DNA from 3 places in the Streptomyces sp. 4N124 genome. Region 2 is predicted to be linked to each of the others. Evidence: riboswitches for the same ligand, from Rfam matches in the RefSeq annotation. Region 2 holds a riboswitch; each other region holds the start of a gene.
The links. Region 2 has a riboswitch for cyclic di-AMP ahead of ACTWQO_RS22370 (M23 family metallopeptidase). Riboswitches for the same ligand answer to the same signal wherever they lie in the genome.
Positions count from the first base shown of each region.

Region 1: linked by a shared signal. The riboswitch ahead of ACTWQO_RS35685 (LysM peptidoglycan-binding domain-containing M23 family metallopeptidase) and the one ahead of ACTWQO_RS22370 (M23 family metallopeptidase) in region 2 are both predicted to bind cyclic di-AMP.
Region 3: linked by a shared signal. The riboswitch ahead of ACTWQO_RS27940 (transglycosylase family protein) and the one ahead of ACTWQO_RS22370 (M23 family metallopeptidase) in region 2 are both predicted to bind cyclic di-AMP.

Region 1 covers NZ_JBQQBS010000048.1:41,422-49,195, forward strand. The annotation lists gene ACTWQO_RS35670 (Glu/Leu/Phe/Val dehydrogenase dimerization domain-containing protein) at 1-946, shown strand, start outside; gene ACTWQO_RS35675 (TetR/AcrR family transcriptional regulator) at 983-1,603, shown strand; gene ACTWQO_RS35680 (SGNH/GDSL hydrolase family protein) at 1,637-2,422, opposite strand; gene ACTWQO_RS35685 (LysM peptidoglycan-binding domain-containing M23 family metallopeptidase) at 2,657-3,622, opposite strand; cyclic di-AMP (ydaO/yuaA leader) riboswitch at 3,627-3,791, opposite strand; gene ACTWQO_RS35690 (alpha-galactosidase) at 4,089-6,158, opposite strand; gene ACTWQO_RS35695 (tyrosine-protein phosphatase) at 6,330-7,127, shown strand; gene ACTWQO_RS35700 (DUF6126 family protein) at 7,137-7,259, opposite strand; gene ACTWQO_RS35705 (helix-turn-helix domain-containing protein) at 7,256-7,774, opposite strand, start outside.
Region 2 covers NZ_JBQQBS010000021.1:112,981-120,754, forward strand. The annotation lists gene ACTWQO_RS22360 (M16 family metallopeptidase) at 1-835, shown strand, start outside; gene ACTWQO_RS22365 (M16 family metallopeptidase) at 832-2,220, shown strand; cyclic di-AMP (ydaO/yuaA leader) riboswitch at 2,434-2,600, shown strand; gene ACTWQO_RS22370 (M23 family metallopeptidase) at 2,614-3,372, shown strand; gene ACTWQO_RS22375 (GntR family transcriptional regulator) at 3,561-4,256, shown strand; gene ACTWQO_RS22380 (HPr family phosphocarrier protein) at 4,372-4,653, opposite strand; gene ACTWQO_RS22385 (bifunctional acetate--CoA ligase family protein/GNAT family N-acetyltransferase) at 4,833-7,694, shown strand; gene ACTWQO_RS22390 (DUF5998 family protein) at 7,747-7,774, shown strand, end outside.
Region 3 covers NZ_JBQQBS010000031.1:23,905-31,678, forward strand. The annotation lists gene ACTWQO_RS27920 (SurA N-terminal domain-containing protein) at 1-407, shown strand, start outside; gene ACTWQO_RS27925 (nucleoside triphosphate pyrophosphohydrolase) at 484-1,461, shown strand; gene ACTWQO_RS27930 (cytochrome P450 family protein) at 1,458-2,720, shown strand; gene ACTWQO_RS27935 (LysM peptidoglycan-binding domain-containing protein) at 3,261-4,241, shown strand; cyclic di-AMP (ydaO/yuaA leader) riboswitch at 4,431-4,613, shown strand; gene ACTWQO_RS27940 (transglycosylase family protein) at 4,617-5,318, shown strand; gene eno (phosphopyruvate hydratase) at 5,657-6,937, shown strand; gene ACTWQO_RS27950 (FtsB family cell division protein) at 7,030-7,506, shown strand; gene ACTWQO_RS27955 (DUF501 domain-containing protein) at 7,533-7,774, shown strand, end outside.

The DNA of each region.
Region 1 (7,774 bases), on a different contig from region 2:
CTGCGATCCGCAGGACCCGGACGCGTACGGGCTGCTGGTGCGCTACCTGCGCGCCATGGGGCCGTACATCGAGACTCTCTGGACCACGGGCGAGGATCTCGGGCTCACCCAGGACCTGGTGGACCGGGCGGCCGCGGAGGCGGGGCTCGTGTCGTCGATCCAGGCCGTGTATCCGCTGCTGGACGACGAGGCCGCCGCCAGGCGACGGCTCGCCGACGCGTTCGCCGTCGACGTGGACGGCATCGGGCTCGACGAACTCGTCGGCGGCTGCGGGGTCGCCGAGTCGGCGCTCGCCGCGCTGGACCGGGCGAGCGTGCCGTACGCCGGAACGCGGGTCGCCGTGCAGGGCCTGGGCACCATGGGCGGGGCAACGGCGCGCTTCCTCACGCGCGCGGGGCTCACGGTCGTGGCCGTCGCCGACATCAAGGGCACGATCGCCAATCCGCGGGGACTCGACGTCGAGGCCCTGCTCGCCGCGCGGGACGCGTACGGGACCGTCGACCGCGGCGTACTGCGCCCCGGCGACCGGGAACTGCCGGGCGACGCCTGGCTGTCCGTCGACGCGGAGGTGCTGGTGCCCGCGGCGGTCTCGTACGCGATCGACGCCGCGAACCAGGAGCGGATCACCGCCCGCTGGATCGTCGAGGCGGCCAATATGCCCGTACTGCCCGAGGCGGAGGAGCGGCTGGCCGCGCGCGGGGTCGTGGTGCTGCCGGACGTGGTCGTCAACTCGGGGACGAACGCCTGGTGGTGGTGGACGCTGTTCGGCGACATCGGCGCCGACGCGGACGAGGCGTTCGCCTACACACGCCGTTCGATGCGCGCCCTGGTGGACCTGATGCTGGCCCGGGCGGAGACGGACGGGACGACACCGCGGGCAGCCGCGCACGCCCTCGTCGACGACCGACTGCCCGTGATCGCCGCACGGTTCGGCTGGTATCGGTGAGGCGGGCCGTTGACATGTTCTGGGTAGGGTGAGCGCGTGGCGAGGGTGCGGTTGAGCGTGGCTGAGCGGCGCGAGGAGCTGCTGAAGGCCGCCATCGAGCAGATCGAGGCACGGGGAGTCGCGGCCGTCCGGATCGCCGACGTCGCCGCGGCGCTGGGGGTGAGCAACGCGCTGGTGCTCTATCACTTCTCCACCAAGGAGAAGCTCGTCGCCGCGGCCTTCACCCACGCCGCCGAGGCGGACCTCGCGCAGCTGCGCGGGCTGCTCGGCCGCCGTACGACAGCGCTGCGCCGGCTTCGGGCCGCCGTGCGCTGGTACGCCCCCACGGGCCAGGCCAAGGGCTGGCGGCTGTGGATCGAGGGCTGGGCGGCGGCGCTGCGCGAGCCCGCCCTGCGAGAAGTCACCCGGGACCTCGACAAGGAGTGGAAGGCCGCGATCGCCGAGGTCATCGCCGAAGGAGTGGTCGCGGGCGAGTTCCGCTGCCCGGATCCCATCGGCACGGCCCTGCGCCTCACGGCCCTCCTCGATGGACTCGCCGTACAGATGACCGCCTACACCGGAGCGGTGTCACGCGCGCGGGCGCAGGAATGGGTGGATGACGCTCTCGCCCGCGAACTGGGGCTGGAGCGGGAGGCGTTCACGGCGTCGGGGCGGTGAGCCTGGCCGCCCACCGCCCCTCGATCCACAAGCTCAGGCCACAGACGCGATCCGCTCCTTGATGTCGTCCGGCGACAGCGTGCCCTTCGCCGTCACATGGTCGCCCGACGACTCCCCGCGCAACCGCCGCCCGATCCACGGCACCAGATACTCGCGCGCCCAGTGGACGTCGTCCCGCCGCACTTCGAGGGTGCCGCGCGGCGGCAGCGGGGGCCAGGGCTGCTCGGGGTCGGCCGGGATATCAAGCCCGAGGACCTGGCCCGCGCGCAGCGCCACGCGCGTGTGCCCCTCGGCCGAGAGGTGGAGCCGGTCGTCGTCCCAGGCCCGCCGGTCCTGAATGGTCTTCAGGGACCACAGGTCGAGTACCGGGCAGCCGTACCGGTCGGCGACGGCCCGGACATGCCCGTTGTAGGTGGCGATCTTGCCGCGCAGATGCTTCAGCACCGGGACGCCCCGGGTGTCGAAGCCGGTCGTCACCATGACGGTGCCGACGGCCGAGGTGAGCCGGACGATCGCCCGCTCGAAGCGCTCGGCGACCTCGTCGGGGTCGGTTCCGGGCCGGATGATGTCGTTGCCGCCCGCACAGAACGAGACCAGGTCCGGGGCGAGTTCGGCGGCCCGCGGGAGTTGGTCGGCCACGATCTGGTCGAGGAGTCTGCCGCGCACGGCAAGGTTGGTGTACTCGAAGTCGCCCTCCGGCCGCCGGTCCGCGAGCAGTACCGCGAATCGGTCGGCCCAGCCGACGAACGCCCCGTCGGGGCCGGGGTCGCCGACGCCCTCGGTGAAGCTGTCCCCCACCGCCACGTACGACCCGATCACTGATCTGATGTCATTCTTCGAATCGTCTGCCACGTCGGCCCATGATTCACCTTCGGATGTGAGCTACGCGACCGTAGGAAGGGGTTGACGGACGGTGAGATAAGCCACTCCTAAAGTGTTCGCCAACTCAGGAATATGTCCCGACCGTGGTTACCGCACAGCCAACACCGAAGGCCGGACCCGGGGATCGGGGTCCGGCCTTCGGTGGCGTGGGGGACGCTTCAGGCGCCGGTGTCAGCTGACGGAGACACCCTTCGAGCGGAGGTAGGCGACGGGGTCGACGTCCGAGCCGTAGTCCGGGGTGGTGCGGATCTCGAAGTGCAGGTGCGGGCCGGTCGAGTTGCCGGTCGAGCCGGAGAGGCCGATCTGCTGGCCCGCGGTCACGCTCTGGCCGCTGGAGACGGAGAGCGAGGACAGGTGGCCGTACTGCGCGTAGTAGCCATCGGCGAGCTTGATGACGACCTGGTTGCCGTACGAGCCGGCCCAGCCCGCGGAGACGACCGTGCCCGCGCCGACGGCCTTGAGCGGGGTGCCGCTCGGGGCGGCGAAGTCGACGCCGGTGTGGTACCCGCTGGACCACATGCTGCCCGACATGCGGTACGGGGTGCCGACGCTGGCACCGGCCACGGGGAGGGTGAAGCCGCCGGCCGTACTCGTGGTGTCGGAGGACTGGGTGGTCGCCGTGTTCGAGGACGACTTCGACGAACCAGAAGCGGACGAACCAGATGAATCAGAAGAACCGGACGACTTCGGCGAAGAAGAGGATGACGAAGACGAAGCCGACGAAGAGGACGACGACTTGGAAGAACCGGTCGTGGCCTTCTTGCCGATCGAGAGCTTCAGGCCGGGGTGGATCAGCGCCGGGTCCGAGCCGACGGCCTCACGGTTGTCCGCATAGAGCTTCTGCCAGCCACCGCTGACATTCTGCTCGTCGGCGATCTTCGAGAGGTAGTCACCGGCCCGCACCGAATAGGTCCGCACACCCGAACTCTTCGCGGCGGCGGTCTTCTCGGCAGCCTTCTTTTCGGTCTTCGGAACCGACTGAACGGCCTTTTCCGAAACCGACTTGGCGGGAGCGGCATGCGCTCCGGTGGCCCCCAGGAGCGGGAGAGCGAGCGCGGCGCCACCGGTTCCGGCGACGGCGATCGAGCGGGTGAAGCGATGACTCTTGGGACGGCGGTGCTTACCCTTCGCGGGCATGACGAATTCCTCTCCGGCGCCTACGAGGTGAGCTGTCGGGTGCGGACTGGAGATGTCCGGCCGCGCGGTGGCGACTTAACCCCTAGCCGTTCCGGAGACCGGAACAGGCGGTTGTACCTGTGGGTCCCCCGCTCCTGCCGTTCACGGGTGAGTTGAGCGGTCTCCGGGCGGCGGCAGGATTGGGCGTCCGTCCGGATTGGTGGCGAACGTAAGCGACCAAGACGCAAAGGGACAAGCAAGAGGTTCCATGGCTGCGCGTTTCTCTTGATCCCTTGCGAGAAAACCCAGTCACCCTCCGTGAATTCCGCCCCGGTCGGCGCATTCAAATCCCCTGGAAAAACACCTGAATTACGTGAACATGACGGACAACGCTCGGTCACGAATATGACGCTGCTCACGCAGCTTCTCCCCAGGACGCTTTATTCCAGAGCGAGTTGGAACGAAGATCCTAATTCGGACAGATCACTCAGATGCGACGCAGCCGGAGAACCGTCGCATCAAGGTCGCCACGCAGCCCCGTGCACAACCCGTGATGCAGCAAAACCGCACCCCGGTGAACTTCGCCCGTTTCGCGGCATTCATACGACGCTGTCGGGTCGAGGCCGCGCAGCCGCACCACCGGAACGGGTTCGCCGTAACGCTGCGCCTCGAGCCAGGCGAGGACGACGGTCTCGTCGCCGAGCACGTACTGCACCGCACTCAGCCCGCCCTGCGGCGGCCGCAGCCGGTAGACGTCGCCGCGCTGCACGAGGGGCCGGATCTCCTTGTAGAGACCCACCCAGTTCCGAGCCTCGGCCAACTCGTCGTCCGTCCACTCGGTGAGGTCACCGCCGACCCCGAGCACTCCGGCCATGGCGCTCACGAACCGGAAGCGCAGCGAGCTGACCCGGCCGTTGAGCTGGACGTTGGGGCTGTCGGTGACCCACGCGGCCATGACACGTGCCGGGTGGATCTGGCTGAAGCCGTGCTGGATGGCGAGCCGGTCGAGCGGGTCGGTGTTGTCCGAGGTCCACACCTGATCCGTACGGCTCATGATCCCGAGGTCGATCCGGCCGCCGCCGCCCGAGCAGGACTCGAAGGCGACGCCGGGGTGCGCGTCCCGCAGCCGGTCCAACAAGCCGTACAGCGCACGCACATGGTCGACCCACAACCGCTGCGGATACGCCTCTCCCGGCCAGCCCGCATCGGTGAAGCAGCGATTGAAGTCCCACTTCACATAGTCGATCGGGGCACTGGAGAGAAGCGTGTCGAGCTGCTCCCAGAGGTATTCCTGAACGTCGTCGCGGGCGAGGTTCAGTACGAGCTGATTGCGGAATTCCGTCCGCTTGCGCCCGATTTGATGCTGCACCCATTCAGGATGGGCGCGATACAGGTCGCTGTCCGGATTGACCATTTCGGGCTCGACCCAGATACCGAACTGCATACCGAGGCCGTGCACGTGGTCCGCGAGCGGCTTGAGCCCGCCGGGGAAGCGGTCGGGGTTGGGCGTCCAGTCGCCGAGCCCGGCCCGGTCGCTGGTCCGCGCCCCGAACCAGCCGTCGTCGACCACGAACAGCTCCACGCCCATGCCCGCGGCCCGTCGCGCCAGCGCCCGCTGCTGCTCCTCGGAGATCTCGAACTCGGTGGCCTCCCAGGAGTTGAAGAGCACCGGCCGGTCCTCGCCCGCGTCCGGAATGACATACGTCCGCTGGTACGCGTGCCAGGCGCGGCTCGCCCCGCCGTAGCCGGCGTCGCTCCACAGGCCGGCGAAGACGGGCGTCGTGAACGACTCGCCCGCCGCCAGTCGCAGCAGGCCCGAGTCGTCGTAACCGGCGCCGCCGGTGATCTGCACGCGCGCGTCGGCGAGTTGCGCCACGGCGATCCGCCAGGACCCGGACCAGCCGAGCGCGCAGCCATAGACCTCGCCGCGCTCCTCGGTCGCGTCGGCGTCCAGCGCGACCCAGGGCAGGTGCTGATGTCCGGTATGTCCGCGACGGCTGCCGATGACCTTCTCACCGTAGGTGAGGTCGGAGCGCACGAGGCGGGACTCGGCGGCCCAGCGGCCGTGCAGCTGGGAGAGCCGCCAGCCGTCGCGGTCGGGCAGCGTCCAGGTCGCGGAGTCGGCCCGCAGCAGCTCGACCTCCGGCCCTTCGTTGTCGAGGGTCACCCAGCGCTCCACGACGTCGTCGCGCATCCGGTAGTGCAACGTGACGGCCAGGCCGCCGTCGCGGAACCGCAGCCGCAGCGCGTCGTCCTCGGCCTCGTACGCCTCGAAACGCCACTCGGTGCCGCGCCGCTCCTCGGTGCGTACGGAGAGGGCGGGCCGGGCGAAGCGGGGGCCGCCCTCGACGGGGTACTCCTCACGTCCGTCGAGCGGGGACTCGAAGGGCCGGTAGTCCGGCAGCGGACGCACGGCGAGGGCCTCGGCGTCGGCGAGCGTGATCCGAGGGCCCCAGTGCAGGTGCAGCAGCTCGTGCTCGTCGGTGAGATGGATGGCGTAACCGCTGGTCGGCCCGGTCAGGAGCCACGTACGGCCGTTCTCGGAAATTTCCAGCATCACGTCTCCACAGTTCCGAACAGGTGCACTCAAGTACCAACATCATCTATGTCCGTGAACCCCGGGACAACGCCTGTGGACAACTCATTGCCCCAGGAATCCATGTCGTATCGTCGAGTGCGTGCCCGTCGACGAGCCGCGCCGACGTAGCCGAATGGGAGGGGAGCCCCCGTGACGCAGCAGATCCCGTCGACCGAGCCGGAGCTGGACCGGGTGCGCAACTTCCGTGACGTGGGCGGGCTGCCGACCGTGGACGGGCGGCGGGTGCGACAGGGCGTGCTGTTCCGCAGCGGGCACCTCGCACACGCGAGCGAGGAGGACGCGGCGTTCCTCGGCTCGCTCGGTCTGCACACGATCTTCGACTTCCGCAACGCGGCCGACCAGAAGCTGGAGGGCCCGGACGTCGAGCTGCCCGGCGTGCGGAATGTGAACCTCCCGCTGACCGACCCGGCGGACGGCGCCGAGTTCTGGAAGATGGTCCGCGACGGCGACATCGACCAGCTGCGCACGATCCTCGCCGACGGCAAGGCAGCGCACCGGATGATCACCTCGTACCGCACGATCATCAAGGAGCGGACCGCCGAGCACTCCCGCGTGCTGCACGCGCTCGCCGAGGACAGCGTCCCCGCCCTGATGCACTGCGCGGCCGGCAAGGACCGCGCCGGCCTCTCCATAGCCGTGACGCTGCTCGCCCTGGGCGTCGAGCGCGAGGCGATCGTGGCGGACTACCTGGAGTCGAACGCCAAGCACCGCCGCTACAAGGTCCACCGCAGCAGCAGCTCAGCCTCCGCCTACTCCCCCGAGGTCATGGAGCTGCTCAGCCCTCTCTTCGACGCCCGCGCCGAGTACCTCACCGCGGCCTTCGAGACCATCGAGTCCACCTGGGGCGGTGTCGACGCCTACCTGGAACAGGGCCTCGCGGTCACCCCCGAGATCCGTGAGCGGCTGCGCGAGCGGCTCCTCGACTAGGGCCTACGGCTACTGCTTCGCCCCCAGCTCGAAGAGCAGGTAGACGAAGGCCGCGAAGACGTGCCCGACCGCGATGTAGATGATCAGGCGCACCCACAGGGCGCGCGGGAACTTCTCCTCCATGTCGCTCATGGCATGACTCCAGGGTCGGGGCCCAGGCACAGTGCGGCCGTCGGGCTCTGCAGCAGGGTGTGGACGAACAGAAGCTCGAGCCCGGCGCGGTCCTCCGCGGCGATCCGATGCGGGGTCAGCGAGTCGAAGTGCGCGCTGTCGCCGGGCGCGAGCAGATGCGTGGTGTCCCCGAGGCGCAGCCGCAGCCGCCCTTCGAGCACATAAAGCCACTCCTCACCGGGGTGCACGCGCACGATGTCGCCCTGGGAGCCGTGCGGCACATGCAGGCGCAGGGCCTGCATGCCGCGGCCGGGCGCCCCGGCCTGGCGGTACGTCCAGCCGCCCGCCGCCGTCGGTTCCATGTCCGCGGCGCGTACGACGGCGTCCCGGTCGGCGACCGTCTCGCCGAGCAGTTCTGAGACCGTCGTACCGTAGATGCGGGCCAGGGCGAGCAGCATCGGCAGTGAGGGCTGACGCTGTCCGGTCTCCAGGCGGGAGAGATGGGCGGGCGACAGCCCGGCGGCGCCCGCCGCGGC
Region 2 (7,774 bases):
GACCCTGGAGGACGCCCGCGCGTTCTTCCGGACGTACTACGCGCCCAACAACGCGGTGCTCTCCGTGGTCGGCGACATCGACCCCGAGCAGACGCTCGCCTGGATCGAGAAGTACTTCGGCTCCATCCCCGCGCACGACGGCAAGCCCGCCCCGCGCGACGGCCAACTGCCCGAGATCATCGGCGAGCAACTGCGGGAGATCGTCGAGGAAGAGGTCCCCGCGCGCGCGTTGATGGCCGCCTACCGGCTGCCGCATGACGGCACGCGCGCGTGCGACGCGGCCGACCTGGCGCTCACCGTCCTCGGCGGCGGTGAGTCCTCCCGCCTGTACAACCGGCTCGTACGACGCGACCGTACGGCCGTCGCCGCCGGATTCGGCCTGCTGCGGCTGGCCGGCGCGCCCTCCCTGGGGTGGCTGGACGTGAAGACGTCCGGTGACGTCGAGGTGCCGGTCATCGAGGCCGCCATCGACGAGGAGCTCGCCCGGTTCGCCGCGGAGGGCCCCACGGCCGAGGAAATGGAGCGCGCCCAGGCCCAGTTGGAGCGCGAGTGGCTGGACCGGCTCGGCACGGTCGCGGGCCGCGCCGACGAACTGTGCCGGTACGCCGTCCTGTTCGGCGACCCGCAGCTCGCCCTCACCGCCGTCGGGCGGGTGCTCGAGGTGACCGCCGAGGAGGTCCAGGAGGTCGCCAAGGCCCGCCTGCGGCCCGACAACCGCGCGGTGCTCGTCTACGAGCCGACCGTCCCCACGGAGACCGTCGAGGAACCCACCGAAGACCTGGAGTCCGCGGCGACCGTGGAAGCCACCGACGAGAACGAGGAGGCGGCCAAGTGACCGAGCTCGCCGCTATGGAATTCCACCCCGAGCCCCGGGCCGGCGAGGCCAGGCCGTGGGCGTTCCCGGCCCCCACGCGCGGGACCCTCGACAACGGCGTCACGGTCCTGCGCTGCCACCGCCCCGGCCAGCAGGTCGTCGCCGTGGAGGTGCTCCTCGACGCGCCGCTGGAGGCCGAACCGGCCGGACTCGACGGTGTCGCCACGATCATGGCGCGGGCCTTCTCCGAGGGCACCGACAAGTACTCCGCCGAGGAGTTCGCCGCCGAGCTGGAGCGCTGCGGAGCCACCCTCGACTCGCACGCCGACCACCCCGGCGTCCGGCTCAGCCTGGAGGTCCCGGTCTCACGGCTGTCCAAGGCGCTCGGCCTGCTCGCCGACGCCCTCAGGGCGCCCGCCTTCGCCGACAGCGAGGTCGAACGGCTCGTCCGCAACCGCCTCGACGAGATCCCGCACGAGCTGGCCAACCCCTCCCGCCGGGCCGCCAAGGAGCTGTCCAAGGAGCTCTTCCCGGCCGGCTCACGCATGTCGCGTCCGCGCCAGGGCACCGAGGACACGGTCGAGAACATCGACTCCGCGGCCGTACGCACCTTCTACGAGAAGCATGTGCGTCCCGCCACGGCCACCGCCGTGGTCGTCGGCGACCTCACCGGCATCGACCTGGACGCGCTGCTCGGCGAGACGATCGGCGCCTGGACCGGCTCACCCGCGCAGCCGCGCCCGGTGCCGCCGGTGACCGCCGACGACACCGGTCGCGTCGTCATCGTGGACCGCCCCGGCGCCGTCCAGACGCAGCTGCTCATCGGCCGTGTCGGTGTCGACCGCCACGACCGCGTGTGGCCCGCCCAGGTGCTCGGCACCTACTGCCTCGGCGGCACCCTCACCTCCCGGCTGGACCGTGTCCTGCGCGAGGAGAAGGGCTACACCTACGGAGTGCGGGCGTTCGGGCAGGTCCTCAGGTCCGCCCCGGACGGCTCGGGCGCCGGGATGCTCGCCATCAGCGGCTCCGTCGACACCCCGAACACCGGCCCCGCCCTCCAGGACCTGTGGACGGTGCTGCGGACGCTCGCCGCCGACGGGCTCACCGACGCCGAGCGCGATGTCGCCGTACAGAACCTGGTCGGTGTGGCGCCGCTGAAGTACGAGACCGCCGCGGCCGTCGCCAGCACACTGGCCGACCAGGTGGAGCAGTACCTGCCGGACGACTACCAGGCCACGCTGTACCGGGAACTCGCCGCGACCGGCACCGTCGAGGCCACCGCGGCTGCCGTACGCGCCTTCCCGGTGGACCGTCTGGTGACGGTGCTCGTGGGCGACGCGGCGCAGATCAAGGAGCCGGTGGAGGCCCTCGGCATCGGCCAAGTCACCGTCGTGTCCGCCGAGTAGAGCCGCCCAGAGGCGAACACTCGGCCTACGCGCGCGTGGAGCCCCGGTGACGGAAGCGTCACCGGGGCTCCCTTATGTCCGAATTACGGGAGAGGTTGCCTGTCTGGCCTGTGGCATGCGCTACAAAAGCCGTGATCCGTTTGGGGATTGAAAGATGTCCCGTTTAGCGTCTTCCGGGCTGTCCGTCAGGCACTGCGCCGCACCCGCGGCACCGGACAGTCATCGCCGAGTCCCCACACGGCGCGAGCCAGGGGAGCCGGGGACCCACCAACGTAGTCCCTGGGGTGAATCGGACGCCCGCGCGTGCCGCGAGGGGGTCCGTAGGAGACCTTCCTGCTCCGAACCCGTCAGCTAACCCGGTAGGCGAGAAGGAAGGAAAGGACCAGCCACTACATGGCGTTCACCCGCGCCACCGGGAAGCACCGCCGTCCCAGCCGTATCCAGCGCACCACCGCCCGCGCGGCGGGCGTCGCGGCCCTCACCACCACCGGCGTCATCGGCACCCTGGCCGCCCCCGCGCTCGCCGCCGAGCCGGCGGCCGAGACGACCGGCCTGATCCCGGTCCTCAGCAGCGCCGCCGCCGACCAGATCGCCGAACAGGCCGCCGCCCAGCAGCAGGCCGCCGAAGAAGCCGCCGCCGCGAAGAAGGCCGCCGAGGCCAAGAAGAAGGCCGCTGCGGAGCGGGCGCAGCAGGCCCGCGAGGCCAAGGAGCGCGCCGCCCGCGAGGCCGAGCGCAAGCGCCTCAACAGCTACGTCCTGCCGATCACCGGCTCGTACGTCTCCACCGGCTACGGAGCCGGCGGCTCCGTGTGGTCCTCCGGCAGCCACACCGGCGTCGACTTCCACGCCGCGAGCGGCAGCTCCGTCCACGCGGTCGGCCGCGGCACCGTCGTCGAGGCGGGCTGGGAGGGCTCGTACGGCAACCAGGTCGTGATCAAGATGAACGACGGCACGTACACCCAGTACGGCCACCTGTCGTCCATCGGCGTCTCGGTGGGCCAGAGCGTCACCCCTGGCCAGCAGATAGGGCTCTCCGGCGCGACCGGCAACGTCACCGGGGCGCATCTGCACTTCGAGGCCCGTACGACCGCGGAGTACGGCTCCGACATGGACCCCGTCGCCTACCTGCGCTCGCACGGCGTGAACGTCTGACGGCAGACCCCTCCGCGCCCCCAGGCCCCGGCTCCCCGAGCCGGGGCTTTCGGCCTTTCATACCCCCGGCTGTCCAAAAAATATCCATGGATTCCGGCCCGCCATCGGAAATTCCGGCTCATTGCCATAGAGTCACTGAACACGCGTCAATCGTCGACGTTTCACGGGGATTAAAGCGGAGGTCGGTCATGCGTATTCCGGCGCACTCGGTATGCACGGCGATCCGGGACGACATCGTCGCCGGTGTCTACGAGCGCGGCAGCCGGCTCACCGAGGAACTCCTGGCGCGCCGCTACGGCGTCTCGCGCGTCCCCGTCCGTGAGGCCCTGCGCACGCTGGAGGCCGAGGGGTTCGTGGTGACCCGGCGGCACGCGGGCGCGTGCGTCGCGGAACCGACCGAGCAGGAGGCCGCGGACCTGCTGGAGATGCGCATGCTCCTGGAGCCGCTCGGCGCCTCCCGGGCCGCCCAGCGGCGCACCGAGGCGCATCTCAAGGTGCTGCGGGGCCTGGTCAGGCTGGGGCAGGAGCGGGCCAGGAGGGGCAACAGCGAGGATCTGCGCTCCCTGGGCGGCTGGTTCCACGAGACGCTCGCCCAGGCCTCCGGCAGCCCCGCGCTGACCTCGATGCTGACCCAGTTGCGGCACAAGATCGCCTGGATGTACGCCGTGGAGGCGCCGGCCAACCCCGTGGAGTCCTGGGCGGAGCACGGCGCGATCGTCGACGCGGTGGCGCGCGGCGACGGCGAGCGCGCGCGGGCGGTCACGGCGCAGCACACGGAGCGCTCGACGGTCGTGCACCGGCTGCGGTTCGGTGTCCAGGGAGAGCGCACGGAGCGTGTGAGGAACTCGCAACATGCCGTAAACATGACGAGCCTGCGGCATTAACACAAGAGCCGTATACAAAGAGGGTCTAATTCGCGGGGGATTATTTCTGCTGCCCGCGATCGGAAAATGCGAAGGGCTCGCCCGGAAATTCGGACGAGCCCTTCAATTGTGCTTCTCAGACGGTCTCGGGAAGCTCCTCGAGCCCCTCGGCGACCAGCTTCGCCAGCCGGTCGAGGGCGACGTCCGCGCCCTCGGCGTCGGAGGCGAGCACGATCTCCTCGCCGCCCTGGGCGCCGAGCCCGAGGACAGCCAGCATGGAGGCCGCGTTGACGGGGTTGCCGTCGGCCTTGGCGATCGTCACGGGGACCCCTGCGGCCGTGGCGGCCCGGACGAAGATGGAGGCGGGGCGGGCGTGGAGACCCTCGGCCCAGCCGACGTTGACGCGGCGCTCAGCCATGTGATGCTGCCCTTCAGGTGTTCAGGGTTGTCTAGACCAGTTTCCCATATCGTGAAGCAAGGCCGGAACGGTCCTGCGTCCCGTCCTTGAAGTGCCGTCGGACCGCGGCCTCGGCCCGACTCCCGTCCTCCACAGACTGCCTCGCGCCGTTGTCGTACGCGAGCCGTACTCTGGGCCCCATGCAGAGCGCGCCGGACCGGCACGAGTACCCCGCCCACTGGGAAGCCGACGTGGTGCTGCGCGACGGCGGCACCGCGCGCATCCGCCCCATCACCGTTGATGACGCCGAGCGCCTGGTCAGCTTCTACGAGCAGGTCTCGGACGAGTCGAAGTACTACCGCTTCTTCGCGCCCTACCCGCGTCTGTCCGCCAAGGACGTCCACCGCTTCACGCACCACGACTTTGTGGACCGGGTGGGACTCGCGGCCACCATCGGCGGCGAGTTCATCGCCACCGTACGCTATGACCGCATCGGCGCCGAGGGGCTGCCCGCGTCCGCGCCGGCCGACGAGGCCGAGGTCGCCTTCCTCGTGCAGGACGCCCATCAGGGGCGCGGTGTCGCCTCCGCCCTCCTCGAGCACATCGCGGCCGTCGCCCGCGAGCGCGGCATCCGTCGCTTCGCCGCCGAGGTGCTGCCCGCCAACTCCAAGATGATCAAGGTGTTCACGGACGCCGGGTACACCCAGAAGCGCAGCTTCGAGGACGGCGTCGTACGCCTGGAGTTTGACCTCGAACCCACCGACCGGTCGCTCGCCGTGCAGTACGCGCGCGAGCAGCGCGCCGAGGCGCGGTCCGTGCAGCGGCTGCTGATGCCCGGCTCCGTCGCCGTCATCGGCGCCGGCCGCACCCCCGGCGGCGTGGGCCGCAGCGTCCTCGGCAACATCCGGGACGCCGGGTTCACGGGCGGTCTGTACGCCGTGAACAGGGCCCTCCCCGAGGAGCTCAAGGAACTCGACGGGGTGCCGGCCTACCGCTCCGTGCGGGACATCGAGGGGCCCGTCGATCTCGCGGTCGTCGCCGTGCCCGCGGACCATGTCCCCGAGGTCGTCACCGAGTGCGGCGAGCACGGCGTGCAGGGGCTCGTCGTGATCTCCGCCGGGTACGCCGAGAGCGGCCCCGAGGGGCGTGAGCGGCAGCGGGAACTCGTACGGCACGCGCGCGCGTACGGCATGCGGATCATCGGCCCCAACGCGTTCGGGATCATCAACACGTCCGACGGCGTACGGCTGAACGCGTCCCTCGCCCCCGAGATGCCCCGCCCCGGCCGCATCGGGCTCTTCGCCCAGTCCGGCGCCATCGGGATCGCGCTGCTGTCCCGGCTGCAGCGGCGCGGGGGCGGGGTCACCGGGGTCACGGGCGTGTCCACCTTCGTGTCCTCCGGCAACCGGGCGGACGTGTCCGGGAACGACGTCCTGCAGTACTGGTACGACGACCCGGAGACCGACGTCGTCCTCATGTACCTGGAGTCCATCGGCAACCCTCGCAAGTTCACCCGGCTCGCCCGGCGTACGGCGGCGGCGAAGCCGTTGGTCGTCGTGCAGGGTGCGCGGCACGGCGGTGCGGCGCCGCAGGGGCATGCGGTGCGGGCGACGCGGTTGCCGCATGCCACGGTCTCCGCGTTGCTGCGGCAGGCCGGGGTGATCCGGGTGGACACGATCACCGAGCTGGTCGATGCGGGGCTGTTGCTCGCGCGTCAGCCGCTGCCTGCGGGGCCTCGGGTGGCGATCTTGGGGAACTCGGAGTCGTTGGGGTTGCTGACGTACGACGCGTGTCTCTCCGAGGGGCTGCGGCCGTTGGCTCCGCTGGACCTGACCACGGGGGCGACCGCGGCGGACTTCCATGCGGCGTTGTCGCGGGTGTTGGCGGATGACGCGTGCGATGCGGTGGTGGTGACGGCGATACCGGCGATCGGGGAGTCGTCGGTCGGGGACGCGATGTTGGCGGAGGCGTTGCGGTCGGCTGCGGCGGAGGTTCCCGGGAAGCCGGTGCTGGTGGTGCATGTGGAGCTTGGGGGGCTGGCGGAGGCGTTGTCGGCTGCGGCGAGTACTGCACCACAGGCCGGTTCCGGCGCATCCGGCGTCGGCGCTGGGCGGGGGCGGGTCGCGCAGCCCGGCGCTGACGGGGCGCCGCCCGCGCCCACCCGTGCCGCCCCAGGCGGCACGACTGCCCGCGGCTGGGCGGAACCCATCCCTGCCTATCCCGCCGCCGAGCGCGCCGTCCGTGCTCTCGGGGAAGCCGTGAAGTACGCGCAGTGGCGGCGTGATGCCGCCGAACCCGGCAAGGTGCCCGAGTACGAGGACATCGATGAGAAGGGTGCTGCCCAGCTGATCGATGGGCTGTTGGCGCGGGGGCAGGGGCTGACCCTGGGGACCGAGGAGACGTGCGAGCTGCTCGGGAAGTACGGGATCGGGGTGCACCGGGCTCTCCCCGCGCTTTCACCCGATGACGCCGCCATGGCCGCCGACGCCCTCGGCTACCCCGTCGCCCTCAAGGCCACGGCCCCGCACCTGCGGCACCGGGCCGATCTGGGCGGCGTACGGCTGGATCTGGCGGACGAGGAGCAACTGCGCAGGGCTTACGCCGAGTTGACGGAGCTGTTCGGGAAGCCGGAGGAGTTGCGGCCGGTGGTGCAGGGGATGGCGCCGCGCGGGGTGGACACCGTCGTACGGGCGGTGATCGATCCGGCGGCCGGGGCGGTGCTGTCGTTCGGGCTCGCCGGGGCCGCCTCCCAGCTGCTCGACGACACGGCGCACCGGATCGTCCCGGTCACCGACCGGGAGGCGGCCTCGCTGGTGCGGTCGATCCGGACGGCACCGCTCCTGTTCGGCTGGCGCGGCTCGACGCCAGTCGACACCCCGGCCCTGGAGGAACTGCTGCTGAGGGTGTCGCGGCTGGTGGACGACCACCCGGAGGTCGTCGCGGTGACCTTGGAGCCGGTCGTAGTGGCCCAGCGCGGAGTCAGCGTGCTCGGAGCCTCCGTACGGCTGGCACCCCCGCCCGCCCGCGACGACCTCGGCCCGCGAACGCTTCCGGCGTACTAGAGACCGACGTGACCGGTGCCTCGCAGTCAGTGGCCCCCCGTAGGATGGCGTCATGGCCAAGACCAGTACGACGACCCAGG
Region 3 (7,774 bases), on a different contig from region 2:
ACACCCTGCACGGCATGGTCCTCGACCAGGTGCTGCACCGCGCCGCCCAGGACGCGGGCGTGACCGTCTCCCGCAAGGAGATCCAGGAGATGCGGACCTCCCTGGAGGAGCAGGCCGGCGGAGCCAAGGGGCTGGAGACGACCTGGCTCCAGCAGTACGGCGTCCCCCCGGAGCGCCTCGACGAGAACCTCCGCCTCCAGTTGGAGGCCCAGAAACTCGCCGAGAACCTCGGCACCGACACCAGCCAGCCCGCCTTCTGGCAGGCACTGTCCGAGGCTTCCGACAAGCTGAACGTCGACCTCAACCCGCGCTACGGCGCCTGGGACGTCGAGAAGAGCAGCCGCGTCGACGCGAAGACCCCATGGGTCCGGGAGGTCACGGCGACGGGGACGCAGGAGACGGCGTAACGGCACGGCGGCAACCGCCGCCTGCCCCCTGTGGACAACTCGGGGCACCGTCAGTGGGGTGCGTTACGTTCGGAGAGTGAACGCAACCAGCGCAGAAGCAGAACAGGCCTCCGGCCGCATCATCCTGCTCACCACCAGCCACCGCGTCGCGCCCGGACTGCTGTCCTGGTCCGCGTGGCAGACACTGCACGGCGCCGACCGGGTGCTGTGCGCGGACGGCGCGCACCCGCAGCTGCCGTATCTGCGGGAGGCAGGGATATCGGTGGACGAGGCGTCCCCGACCGCCGAGGACCTGGTCGACATCTGCGCCGGAGGGCGGACGGTGGTGGTCGTCGCCACGGGCGAGGGCGAACCGGCCCTGACGGACGGCCTCGCGCGGCTCGCCGGATCGGGCCGCTTCCACATGCCCGACCTGGAGCTGCTGCCCGCCTCGTACGACCTGCCGGGCGCCCGCCTCCTCGACCTCGTCCAGGTCATGGACCGGATCCGCGCCGAGTGCCCCTGGTCGTCGCAGCAGACCCACAAGGGCCTGGCGAAGTACGCGATCGAGGAGGCGTACGAACTCGTCGAGGCGATCGAGGACGGCGACGCCGATGAACTCCGCGAGGAGCTGGGGGACGTCCTGCTCCAGGTCGTCTTCCACGCCCGCATCGCCGAGGAGGACACCGACTCCCCGTACTCCATCGACGACGTGGCGGGCGGAATCGTCACCAAGCTGATCCACCGCCACCCGCACGTCTTCGGCGACGAGACGGCGACGACCCCCGAAGAGGTCAAGGAGCACTGGCTGCGCACCAAGGCGGCCGAGAAGCGGCGGAAGTCGGTGACCGACGGCGTCCCCCTCGGCCAGCCCGGCCTCGCCCTCGCGGCGAAGCTGGCCTCGCGCGTGCGCACGGCGGGACTCGACGTGCCGCTGCCGAAGGCCGAGGGCGTGGGCTATGAGCTGCTGGCGCTCGCGTCCCGCGCTGAGGCCGACGGGGTGGACCCGGAGGCCGCGCTGCGGGCGGCGGCCCGGGCCTACCGGGACGCGATCAGGGAGACGGAGGGGGTATGAGCGCGCACCCCGCTCCCGCCCCCGAGCTGTTCACCTGGGAGTTCGCGAGCGACCCTTACCCCGCCTACGCCTGGCTCCGCGAGCACGCGCCCGTCCACAAGACGCGGTTGCCCAGCGGTGTGGAGGCCTGGCTGGTCACCCGGTACGCCGACGCCAAGCAGGCACTCGCCGACGCGCGCCTGTCAAAGAACCCGGCGCACCATGACGAGCCCGCGCACGCCAAGGGCAAGACCGGCATCCCCGGTGAGCGCAAGGCCGAGTTGATGACGCATCTGCTGAACATCGATCCGCCGGACCACACCAGGCTGCGGAGGCTGGTCTCCAAGGCGTTCACCCCTCGTCGCGTCGCCGAGTTCGCGCCCCGGGTCCAGGAGCTCACCGACGATCTCATCGACCGGTTCGCCGAGAAGGGATCCGCCGACCTCATCCACGAGTTCGCGTTCCCGCTCCCCATCTACGCGATCTGCGACCTGCTCGGCGTCCCCCGCGAGGACCAGGACGACTTCCGGGACTGGGCGGGCATGATGATCCGGCATCAAGGGGGCCCCAGGGGCGGGGTCGCGCGGTCCGTGAAGAAGATGCGGGGCTATCTCGCCGACCTCATCCACCGCAAGCGCGCGGCCCTCCCCGCCGAACCCACGCCCGGCGAAGACCTCATCTCCGGTCTCATCCGCGCCTCCGACCACGGCGAGCACCTCACCGAGAACGAGGCCGCGGCGATGGCCTTCATCCTCCTGTTCGCCGGCTTCGAGACGACCGTCAACCTCATCGGGAACGGCACGTACGCCCTCCTCACCCACCCCGAGCAGCGAGCCCGCCTCCAGAGGTCCCTTGCCGCCCACGACACCGCCCTCCTGGAAACCGGCGTCGAGGAACTCCTGCGCTACGACGGCCCCGTGGAACTCGCCACCTGGCGGTTCGCCACCGAGCCGCTCACCGTCGGCGGGCAGCACATCGCGCCGGGCGACCCCGTCCTCGTCGTCCTCGCCGCGGCCGACCGGGACCCGGAGCGGTTCGCCGACCCCGACGTCCTCGACCTCGGCCGCCGTGACAACCAACACCTCGGATACGGCCACGGCATCCACTACTGCCTCGGCGCCCCACTCGCCCGCCTGGAAGGCCAGACCGCCCTCGCCACACTCCTCACCCGCCTCCCCGACCTGCGACTCGCGGTGGATTCCACCGATCTGAGATGGCGCGGCGGCCTCATCATGCGCGGACTGCGCACACTGCCGGTCGAGTTCACACCGCCGGGCTGAATGCTTGCCGGTCGCATTCGCGGCCCCGGGCTGAATGCTTGCCGGTCGCGTTCACGCCTCCCGCCTGATGGCCTGCCGGTGGAGTTCGCGGCGGCGGGCTGGTGGTTTGCGGTCGTGTTCACGCCTTCCGGCTGAATGCTTGCCGGTGGAGTTCGCGGCGGCGGGCTGGTGGCTTGCGGTCGTGTTCACGCCTTCCGGTTGAATGCTTGCCGGTGGAGTTCGCGCCGCCCGGTTGAATGCTTGCCGGTCGTGTTCGCGGCGCCGGGCTGGTGGCTTGCCGGTGGAGTTCACGCCACCGGGCCGGTGGCCTGCCGGTCGTGTCACGCCATCCCGCTGATGACTTGCCCGTCGAGTTCGCGCCACCTGGCCAACTCGCCTCACCTGCGCAAAGGTGACACGCACTCATGTCTGTGATCTTCACGTGATCTACGCGGCATTAACTTGTGACAAGTGAGGGGCTGCCTATACGTTCACGGATCAGCGCGGCCCCTCAGCCCCACCCGCCGCGCCGGTCCCTGCTGTCTCGCGAAAGGCCCCCGCATGCTCTCCGGGAACGGTCGTCACCGTCGCCCCCGTCAGGCCCCGGCCCTGCTCGTCGCGGCCGGAGTGACCGGCTCCGCCATCGCCATCCCCCTCCTCGGTGCGAGCGGCGCGAGCGCGGCCGACGGCAGCACCTGGGACAAGGTCGCGGAGTGCGAGAGCGGCGGCGCCTGGAGCGCCAACAGCGGCAACGGGTTCTTCGGCGGGCTGCAGTTGCCCCAGGAGGACTGGGAGCAGTACGGCGGCCTCGACTACGCCCCGAGCGCCGACCAGGCCAGCCGTTCCCAGCAGATAGCCGTCGCCGAGAAGATCCTCGCGGACCAGGGCGCCGGCGCGTGGCCCGCCTGCGGACTGCTCCACGGCCTCGGTGAGGACTCCCGCTCGGCGAACGTCGACACGGGCCTGGCGGGCGAGGCATCGGCCGAACCGTCCACCTCGCCCGACACTTCCTCCGACTCATCCGGTTTGTCCGACTCACCTGAGTCACCTGAGTCATCCTCTTCGGAGTCGTCCCCCTCCGCTTCCCCTTCCTCGTCCTCCCCTTCGCCGTCCTCCCCGTCTCCGTCTGACGAGCCGTCGGATGCGGCGGACAACTCGGCCAAGTCAGACACATCCCCCGATTCCAGCCCGAGTGCCTCGCAGGATTCCGCCAGCCCTTCCGCGGGTCCCGTCGAGGGTGACGATACGGGCAAGTCGGGCCAGAGTGGCGGCTCTTCGTACCTTACGGACACCGGAACCGGAACCGGCAAACATCGGGGCGTCAGCGCGGACGAGGCCGAGAGTGACGTACGTACCGACACCTCCGGCCGTCACGCCACCTACAGCGTCCGCACCGGGGACACTCTCGCGACCATCGCCGACTCCCTTGAGCTGAACGGCGGATGGCGGGCGCTCTACACCGAGAACCAGGGAACCATCGGTACCGACCCGGACCTCATCATCCCCGGTCAGACCCTCGAAGTCGGTATCGAAACGGGCTAAATCCAACGGTAGTTGACGCCCTGCTTCGCGCTGAATGTCCGGTTTAGTGAAAGTGTGGGATGAGTCTCAGAAGCCCTGATCGTCTTTGAAATTCCACGGATCGCGTGTCTACGGTCATCACCGCTCGCCAACACGAGCCCCGGCTGCCACAACGCCGAATCCTGCCAGTGGCCGCACGGGAACAGTCGTCGCTTAACAGCGCCGTAGGCAGGAGCGGGGGACCCAAGGTAAGCGCCGCGCCGGTCAGTTGACCGAGCGGCTTGGGGTGAAGCCGTGCCCCGTACGGGACGAAAGCCTCGTACGAGACATGGCCGGGCAACTCAACCGGCCCGAACCCGACAGCTCACCTCGCAGGCGTCGGTGAGGGGATCAATCATGCTGTTTTCCGGCAAGGGCAAGCACCGCCGTCCGTCCAAGGCCACTCGTGCCATCGCCATCGCCGGTGTCACCGGTGCCGCCGTCGCCGCCCCGCTGATGGCGGCCGGCAACGCCTCCGCCGCCACCGCCTCCGAGTGGGACGCCGTCGCCCAGTGCGAGGCCGGCGGCAACTGGTCCATCAACACCGGCAACGGCTACTACGGCGGTCTGCAGTTCTCCGCCTCCACCTGGGCCGCGTACGGCGGCACGCAGTACGCCGCCACCGCCGACCAGGCCTCCAAGGCCCAGCAGATCGCGATAGCCGAGAAGGTCCTCGCGGGCCAGGGCAAGGGTGCCTGGCCGAACTGCGGCACCGGCCTGTCGAGCGCCTCGTACAACGGCTCCGGCGCCTCGTCGAGCGGTTCCTCGCAGAACCAGAGCAGCGAGAGCACCACGCGCTCCAGCGAGCAGCAGTCGGCCTCCCGCTCCGCCGAGCGCCCCGCCGCCGAGCAGAGCACCAAGAAGACCGTCACCACCCCGACCGGCAAGAAGGTCAAGAAGGGCGACGGCGAGTACAAGGTCGTCAAGGGCGACACCCTCAGCACCATCGCCGAGGAGCACGACGTCAAGGGCGGCTGGGACAAGGTGTTCCAGCTGAACAAGGACATCGTCGAGGATGCCGACCTCATCTACCCGGGTCAGCAGCTGCACCTCAAGTGATCTTGCCTTCACGGGCAGAACACGGCTGAACCACAGCTCCCTCACATCCGTGGTCTATGTATTGAAGGCCTCGTGAGGGTCCCCCCGTCCCCACGGGCTCCCCGTCCCCGGTGCGTCATTCCCCCGTACGCACCGGGGCGGGGCTTTTTTCTGCCCCGAGTCGGCCCCGCGTCGGCCCCACGTCCGCCCCACTTTTTGTTCCGTTCAGAAACAATTTGCTCTCGGTTCTGTCCATCGGGTGGGTGACCCGGTGGCCGATCGCCCGGAGCCGGTTAGGCTCATCTCGCAGAGCCGCTGCGGTCCTGCTAAACCGCGTCACATCCACGAAGGAGATGCTCGTGCCGTCCATCGACGTCGTCGTAGCCCGGGAAATCCTGGACTCCCGAGGCAACCCCACGGTCGAGGTCGAGGTCGGCCTCGACGACGGCAGCACGGGTCGTGCCGCCGTTCCGTCCGGTGCGTCCACCGGCGCCTTCGAGGCCATCGAGCTGCGTGACGGCGACCCCAACCGTTACCAGGGCAAGGGTGTCGAGAAGGCCGTCCTCGCCGTCATCGAGCAGATCGGCCCGGAGCTGGTCGGCTACGACGCCACCGAGCAGCGCCTGATCGACCAGGCGATGTTCGACCTGGACGCCACCGACAACAAGGGCTCGCTCGGCGCCAACGCCATCCTCGGCGTCTCCCTCGCCGTCGCGCACGCCGCCTCCGAGGCCAGTGACCTCCCGCTCTTCCGCTACCTGGGCGGCCCGAACGCGCACCTGCTGCCGGTGCCGATGATGAACATCCTGAACGGCGGCTCGCACGCCGACTCCAACGTGGACATCCAGGAGTTCATGATCGCCCCGATCGGCGCGGAGACCTTCTCCGAGGCCCTGCGCTGGGGCGCCGAGGTCTACCACACGCTCAAGAAGGTGCTGAAGACCAAGGGCCTGTCCACCGGCCTCGGCGACGAGGGCGGCTTCGCCCCGAACCTGGAGTCCAACCGCGCCGCGCTCGACCTCATCATCGAGGCCATCAAGCAGGCCGGTTACGTCCCCGGCGAGCAGATCGCGCTCGCGCTCGACGTCGCCGCGTCCGAGTTCTACAAGGACGGCAGCTACGAGTTCGAGGGCAAGTCCCGCTCGGCCGCCGAGATGACCGAGTACTACGAGGAACTCGTCTCCGCGTACCCGCTCGTCTCCATCGAGGACCCGCTGTACGAGGACGACTGGGCCGGCTGGAACGCCATCACCGAGAAGCTGGGCGACAAGGTCCAGATCGTCGGCGACGACCTCTTCGTCACCAACCCGGAGCGCCTGGCCCGCGGTATCGAGGAGGGCTCCGCCAACGCCCTGCTGGTCAAGGTCAACCAGATCGGCTCGCTGACCGAGACCCTGGACGCCGTCGAGATGGCCCAGCGCAACGGCTTCAAGTGCATGATGTCCCACCGCTCCGGCGAGACCGAGGACGTCACCATCGCCGACCTCGCCGTCGCCGTGAACTGCGGTCAGATCAAGACCGGCGCCCCGGCCCGCTCGGACCGCGTCGCCAAGTACAACCAGCTGCTGCGCATCGAGGAGATCCTCGACGACGCGGCGGTGTACGCCGGTCGCAGCGCCTTCCCGCGCTTCAAGGACTGACACAGGCCTTAGAGCAGCGTCGTACGTACGTCCCCGTACTCGGTCCCGTACCGTGTGCGGGGACGTACGCACGTATGAAGGGGAGGTGGGTCATGGCCGTCAAGGACCGGGACCGTTTCTCCACCGCGACCAGGATCCGGCTGCTCGGCGAGCAGACGGCGGCCCGTGTCTACCGGTCCCAGACCAAACGCCAGGCCCGCCGCTCCCGGCTGACCGGCCGCGCGGCGCTGCTGGCACTCGTCCTGTGCTCGCTGGTCGTGGCCCTCGCCTATCCGATAAGGCAGTACGTCTCCCAGCGCGCCGAGATCGCCGACCTGGAGCAGCAGAAGCAGCTGGCCCACGAGCGGGTCGAGCAGCTGCGGGACCTCAAGGCGCGCTGGCAGGACGACGCGTACGCCCAGCAGCAGATCCGGCAGCGGCTGCACTATGTGATGCCGGGGGAGACCGGGTTCATCGTGGTCGACCCGCACGCGGCGAAGCAGTCGCGCGCCGACACCGGGGCGGCGGACCGTCCCTGGTACCTGAACGTCTGGGACGGCGTCGACAAGTCCGACGCCTCCGACCAGTGAACTGACAGAGAGATTTTCGTACGAGCATGGAAACGCCCCCGCCGTCCACTCCGCGCACCGAGCCCACCGACGCGGACGTCGAGGCCTTCAAGCAGCAGCTCGGGCGTCCGCCGCGCGGGCTGCGCGCCATCGCGCACCGGTGCCCGTGCGGGCAGCCGGACGTCGTGGAGACGGCGCCGCGACTGCCCGACGGAACGCCCTTCCCGACGCTGTACTACCTGACGTGCCCCAAGGCCGCGTCGGCGATCGGCACGCTTGAGGCGAACGG